2 linked regions of the Lujinxingia sediminis genome follow. The protein of the gene in region 2 interacts with the protein of the main gene of each other region in a pairwise test. Links are inferred from orthologs where the notes say so. Each region holds a gene or a part of one and is shown on either strand. Other genes may lie near its edges. The genes, in order: rlmB and tsaE.

Evidence for each region.
Region 1: the proteins of tsaE (region 2) and rlmB interact in binary tests that used the Escherichia coli proteins (3 or more experiments, as listed by UniProt). The link is inferred for Lujinxingia sediminis from one-to-one orthologs.

Annotation. Positions count from the first base shown.
Region 1 is NZ_SADD01000002.1:541,218-544,529, reverse strand. What follows is about bases 302-3,300. They hold rlmB (23S rRNA (guanosine(2251)-2'-O)-methyltransferase RlmB), read left to right. Parts: upstream 302-1,433; coding sequence 1,434-2,168; downstream 2,169-3,300. Other genes in these bases: tuf (elongation factor Tu), read left to right, coding at 2,918-3,300; pyrF (orotidine-5'-phosphate decarboxylase), read left to right, coding at 679-1,437; EA187_RS07705 (proline--tRNA ligase), read left to right, coding at 302-682. Also shown: more of EA187_RS07705, read left to right, coding at 1-301; more of tuf, read left to right, coding at 3,301-3,312. UniProt on the Escherichia coli protein: Specifically methylates the ribose of guanosine 2251 in 23S rRNA.
Region 2 is NZ_SADD01000001.1:1,150,006-1,153,252, forward strand. The notes cover bases 164-3,097. They hold tsaE (tRNA (adenosine(37)-N6)-threonylcarbamoyltransferase complex ATPase subunit type 1 TsaE), read left to right. Parts: upstream 164-1,326; coding sequence 1,327-1,869; downstream 1,870-3,097. Other genes in these bases: EA187_RS04715 (protein kinase domain-containing protein), read left to right, coding at 164-1,310; EA187_RS04725 (hypothetical protein), read left to right, coding at 1,882-2,355; EA187_RS04730 (CPBP family intramembrane glutamic endopeptidase), read left to right, coding at 2,352-3,002; EA187_RS04735 (hypothetical protein), read left to right, coding at 2,999-3,097. Also shown: more of EA187_RS04715, read left to right, coding at 1-163; more of EA187_RS04735, read left to right, coding at 3,098-3,241. UniProt on the Escherichia coli protein: Required for the formation of a threonylcarbamoyl group on adenosine at position 37 (t(6)A37) in tRNAs that read codons beginning with adenine.

The sequences.
Region 1 (3,312 bases), on a different replicon or contig from region 2:
TCTGGCTGTGGAGCCGATGGTCGACTTCATCGTCGGCGCGAACCTCAAGGACAAGCACCACGTCAACGTCAACCACGGGCGAGACTTTGAGGTGGGTGCGTTTGCGGATCTTCGCCAGGCCGGTGCAGGCGATATCTGCGGCCGCTGTGGAGGGACGCTGGAGGCGCACCGCGGCATCGAAGTGGGGCATGTCTTCTTTCTGGGAGATAAGTACTCCAAAGCGATGAACGCCAACGTGCTCGACGAGAATGGCGATCATCGCCCGATGCAGATGGGCTGCTACGGGATCGGGGTGACGCGGATTCTGGCAGCAGTAATCGAGCAGAATCACGACGATGACGGCATCATCTTCCCGATGGCGGTGGCCCCCTATCAGGTGGTGATCTGCCCGCTGCACCTTAAGAACGAGCTTGTGGTCTCGGAGGCTGAGCGTATCTACAGCGAGCTTCAGGCTGCCGGTGTGGAGGTGATTCTCGACGATCGCGATCTCCGAGCGGGTAACAAGTTCAAAGATGCCGATCTGATCGGGATTCCCGTGCGCCTGACGCTGGGGGGACGCGGTGTGGAAAATGGCGAGGCGGAGGTGAAGGTGCGCCATCAATCCGAAAACGAGATGATCCCCTTGAGTGAGGTGGTGGATCGGATCAAAGCGTTGACCAGGGACGCGCGAGGGGAACGATGACTGATCTGGGAGCTCGCGCCGCCGGGCTTGTCCGCGAACGCGTCGTGGTAGCGCTGGACTTCGACACACTGGATGAAGCGCTGGAGCTTGTGGAGACGCTTGGCGAGCGTGTGGCGCGCTACAAGGTGGGGATGCGCCTCTTTACGCGATATGGGCCGGAGATCCTCAACGCGCTGGATGCCCGGGGAGCAAAGGTCTTTCTCGATCTGAAGTTTCACGACATCCCCAGCGTGGTCAGCGATGCGTGTGCGGCGGCTGCGGAGCATCCCGGGGTCTTTATGCTGACGGTGCATGCGAGCGGTGGCGAGGCGATGTTGCGCCAGGCGGTACGTGGTGCGGAGCGCGGGCGCCCTGAAGATCCTCCGCTGGTCGTTGCGGTCAGCGCGCTGACCAGCCTCAAGTCCCGGGAGCTTCCCTCGGTGGGCGTGGGCATGGGGGTGACGGACTGGGCTGAAAAATTAGGAGCGTTGGCGTTAAAGTCCGGTGTCAACGGGGTAGTCTGCTCGGCGCACGAGGCGGAAGGCTTGCGCGCGCGAGTCGGTACCAGGCCGGTGCTGGTTACCCCGGGCATTCGTCTGGAAGATGTGCACATCGCCGGTGACGATCAGGCGCGCACCATGACGCCCGGGCGTGCGATGGCTTCCGGGAGCACATATCTCGTGATCGGTCGCCCCATTTACCAGGCTCCAGATCCGGGCGCGGCGGTCGATGCGGTCTGCGAGTCTGTCATGAGTTGGTTGGAGGAGATCCGATGATTGTCTTTGGTGTGCATCCGGTCGAAGAGGTCCTGGCACGGGCCCCACGCTCGGTGGAGGAACTCTATGTCGTCGGTCAACTCGGCGATCCGAAGTTTGAGAAGATCGCACAGATGGCCGAGGATCGTCGCCTGAGCGTGCGCACTGTGAGCGCTGAGGAGATGGACGCCCTCTGCGAGGGGAACCATCAACGGATCGCCGCGCGCGTGGGCTCCTTCCCCTACGCGAGCCTCGGGGAGGTGATCGAGCGCATCGGCGATCGCAGCCCGGCGTGTGTGCTTGTGCTGGAGCAGGTCCAGGACGCGGGCAACCTGGGAGCAATCCTGCGTAGTGCGGCGGCCTTCGACGTCGATGCAGTGATCGTGGCCAAAGATCGCGCTGCGGGGGTGAGCGCGGCGGTGGTGCGTGCGTCGGCCGGGATGGCCTTTCATGTGCCGGTGGTTCAGGTCACCAACATCGCGCGCGCGCTGCGGGAGCTTAAGGAGGCCCAATTCTGGGTGGTTGGTACCCTGGCTGAGGGGGGCTCTGCGCTTTGGGAGCAGGATTGGTCCATGCGCGCGGCTCTGGTCATGGGGGGGGAGCATCGAGGCATTCGCCCGAACGTGGCGAAAGAGTGCGATTTTCGAGTGACGATCCCGCTTCGCGAGGGTGTGGAGAGTTTAAATGTGTCGGTAGCGGCGGCGATTGGGCTCTACGATCGCGCGAGATCGCTAGGAATAGCGTCAAAATGAAAGAATTTACGCCGATCGAAAAAAGCGGTCGCTTTTCGCTTGACACCCTTTCGAAGGGGCTATATCTATCTGCCCCTGCTGACGGGGCCGCACAAAGCACGACGCGGTCATCGATGTAAGACGTAACCGACAGCGTTTGCTGGCGTAGCTCAATTGGTAGAGCAACTGCCTTGTAAGCAGTAGGTTGCAGGTTCGAGTCCCGTCGCCAGCTTTTTTCGAGAAATGAGGTTGACTCAATCCTCGAAGTCACATAGTAGGTATCGCGCCCGGTGGGGTTCCCGAGCGGTCAAAGGGACCAGACTGTAAATCTGGCGGCTCAGCCTTCGCAGGTTCGAATCCTGCCCCCACCATGAGAGACGTTCTGACCGAAGCGATAAACCGGGTCAGTCAGCGCGGGAGTAGCTCAATTGGTAGAGCATCAGCCTTCCAAGCTGAGGGTTGCGGGTTCGAGTCCCGTCTCCCGCTCTCAACACATAGCGAGTCAACGATGCAGCGCCGTTGACGAGCGTTCACGCCCTCGTAGCTCAGCAGGTAGAGCACTTCCATGGTAAGGAAGGGGTCATCGGTTCGAATCCGATCGAGGGCTTGCGGCAAAGCCACTGGACGCAAGAGCCCCTGGAGACAGGGGCTCAGCGATGTTGTCAGGTGGCAACGTCGTGCGGTCCAACAGTGACCAGGCGCTGCCCGTCCAACCCAAGCATTTGTCCAAACGTACATTTGGCGACACACCGCCAGAGGAGTTGAGAATCATGGCCAAGGAGAAATTCGAGCGCACGAAACCCCACGTGAACGTCGGGACCATTGGTCACGTCGATCACGGGAAAACCACCTTGACCGCGGCGATCACTCGAGTGCTCGCTGAAGCGTCTGGCGGCGATGTGAAAGCGTTCGACGAAATCGACAAAGCTCCGGAAGAGCGCGAGCGCGGCATCACGATCTCGACCTCTCACGTTGAGTACGAGACGGAAAACCGTCACTACGCTCACGTGGACTGCCCGGGTCACGCTGACTACGTCAAGAACATGATCACCGGTGCGGCGCAGATGGACGGCGCCATTCTGGTGGTTTCGGCCGCTGACGGCCCGATGCCGCAGACCCGTGAGCACATCCTTCTGGCCGGTCAGGTCGGTGTCCCCGCGATGGT
Region 2 (3,247 bases):
TCCACGACAGTATCTATGTGGCGCCGGAGGTGGCCGAGTCTCCGGCGAACCTGAGCGCGGCCGCCGACCTCTACAGCCTGGGCATGATCGCTGCCGAACTGCTCAATCCCACCGGGCTTCCCAGCGATCGCAAGCAGGCCCATGAGATGGCCCTCGACGGGCTGGCCAAATACCCGCCAGCGCTCTTCAGCCTCGTCTCGGCCTGTCTCTCCGGAGATCGACGTCAGCGCCCGGCCTCAGCGCAGCATTTCCGCGATGAGCTTGAGGAGATCGCTCGAGACGCCGGTGCACGCCTGAGCGGCGTGGCGCCTCCCGGCGCGCTGCCGGTGGAGCCGGCTGTGGTTGAGAGCGAGGAGGGCGACAGCCTCTTTGATCTCTTCGATGTGGGCGATATCGCCCCGCCGCCGGCCGATGAGGCCGAAGCGGAGCGCTATCTGGTGCAGAAGAGCGGCCTGGATTACGGCCCCTTCACCGAAATTAAGATCCTTGAGCAGCTTCGCGCCGATGAGATCGACGAGAACTCGCTGGTGCTCGATCGTTTTACCCAGCAGCGCTGTCGGCTTATTGAGATGGAGGCGTTTAGCGCCGAGGTCAAGGCGTACATCCCCGAACGCGAGGAGCGCCGGCGGCGCGAGGCCGAGGCCCGGGCCGAGCTTCAGCGCAAGGTCAAGAAGGGCGGGCTCGCCGCCCTGGTGGTGTCCATTGTGGCTGGCCTGGTGGTGTTGGCAGCGATGGGCTGGTTCTGGCTGCAGCAGCCGGACCCGGAGCCGATGCCGCTGGAACAGGCATTTGCCTCACTGGACTACACCTTCTTGCCTCCTCCCTCGGAATTTCAGGCGGTCGCGGTGGACTCCGATCTTTTGCAGAGCATCTTCAATCCTCGTGCAAGCCAGGAGGAGATCGCGCGTACGCTCAAGAAAGTGCGGGGCGCCGGAGGCAAGCGGGCATCCGCCGGGGGCTCGGCTGCCGGAGCGTCGGGGCCGCGTGAGGCCGATGTTGATATGGCCAATTTCTCAGGCTCCGCCAAGCACCTGAGCGACCAGGAAATCAACCGCGTCATTATGAGCGACTTCAACGCGATGACCGATTGCATTCGCTCCGAGCTTAACCGAAACAGCTCCTTTAAGGGGCTGACCGTGCAGTTCTTTATCCGTCCCTCCGGCACCACCGGGGGCGTGCAGATCAAGGAGAGCAAGTACCAGAGTCGCGAGGTCGGCCAGTGCATGATCCAGCGCTTCCGCGCGATGAAGTTCCCGGAGCACGGTGCCATCTCCAATCGCGGTGTGGAGTTCCCGCTCTACGTGCAATGAGCGGGCAGGTGGCATCATGACGACACGCGAGCGCCCGAGCTTTGATCCGGGTGAATACACCGGCCTGATTGTCGTGCCTCGCGTCGAGCTCGCGCTCGACGGCGAGGCGGCAACGCTGCATCTGGGGCGTGCGCTCGGGCGTGGGTTGCACGAGCGTGGTGAGGGGTTTCTGGGGCTTGTGGGCGACCTCGGCGCGGGCAAGACGACCTTGATCAAGGGGCTGGCCGAAGGCATGAGCATCGCTCCCGACGAAGTCTCAAGTCCCACCTATGCACTGGTTCAGGAGTACGGACGCGATGCGGAACTCGTGCATATGGATCTCTACCGGCTTGAGCATGTCGATGATCTTGAGTCCCTGGCCTACTGGGACTACATCGACCGCCCCGAGACGTTGGTCTGCGTGGAGTGGCTCGATCGCATCCCCCATGCCTGGCCCGGGCAGGGCGTGATCGTGGAGCTTGGGCACCGGGGCGAAGGCCGCCAGGCCCGCATCTTTGCCAGTGAAGCGTTTGGATCGCTGGTCGATCGCGTCGGCTCCAAATTCGACGATATCACCTGAAGGATTTCCCCCATGAGCGCGACCCCCAACGACACCCCGACCCCCCAGGCGGAGGTGGTGCTGCCGGTGCCTGCCCGACGTAAGATCGAGGCCCGCCTTCGCACCCGCTACCACGCCTACCTTCGCCCCGGTGAGCGCATCGCGCTGGAGGTGGAGGAAGAAGACGACTTTGTATTTGGCCGTCTCAAACTTACCAGCGCCGATAAGCGTTTTGCCCTGGAGCTTGAAGGCGCAGCCATCATTCAAGACCAGGACGCAGCTTTTATCGCGGCGACCTCGCCACGCGATCGTTTGCTGGCCGTGATCGAATTTCTGGCCGATCAGCTCAACGACTACTTCCGGGTGCAACGCAACCAGCGTTTTCATCTGGACTGGCGTAAACACCCGTGCAGCGGGCTTACGGTGCGTTTCCGCGGCATTGAGCGCTCACCCGAGTTGGAAGCGCGGGCCGATCGCCTTCTGGGAGAGACGTCGGAGGAGTTTTGAGTCAGCGACCGGATGAGCCTCAACCGGGTGCCGCACCCGGGGTCCTGGCAGCGCTGATCTTCTACGGCGGGATGCTGGGCGTGGCCTGGCTCCTGGGCGTGGTGTGGCTGGACTTAAATCTGCTGGTCTGGCCTGAGAAGGTGCAGGGAACCACCGCGATGCACGCTGTACTGGGCGCGGGAGTGGGGCTGGGAGCCGTCGTCGCATCGCGTCTTGTGGAGCGGTACACCACCTGGGGTCGTAAGCTCGGAGCTGGGTTCGGGGCTATGCTGGGGGCAATGTCCCCGGGGCAGATTCAAGTTCTGGCGTTGACCAGCGGCGTAGCCGAAGAGATTTTTTTTCGCGGTTTTTTGCAGCAGGCCTTCAGCACAGCCGGTTGGTCGGGGGCCTATGGCGAGTGGGTGGGGCTTGGGCTTGCGAGCATTGTTTTCGGGCTTATTCATATCGGTCCAGAGCGCGAGACCTTCCGTCCCTGGACGTATATGGCGTTGGGACTCGGGGCGCTCTTCGGGCTGATGTATCTTTATACCGGATCGGTACTTGGGCCGGTGATCGCGCATATTACGATCAACTACTTTAATCTGGAGCATATCTCCCGGCAGGCGCAGACGTCTGCTGAGAACTCCAGTCCCGAGGATGAGCGATGAACCCGGTGGTGGTGATCACGACGGTACAACCAGGGCTGATCTTCTGGATTGCGACGATCGCGCTCTTTCTAGGCATCGCACTGGCGGCGATCGTCTCACCGGGACGGCGTTGGTTCGAGCTGACGGTGATTCTCGCGCTGGCGATGCTTCTTTTCGGCGCAGCCGGGTTTGCCTTCACCCAGCTGGTATTGGGCTATGACGTTGTGGTGGTCGACGCGATCGCCACCATGCGCGGCTAGCTTCCA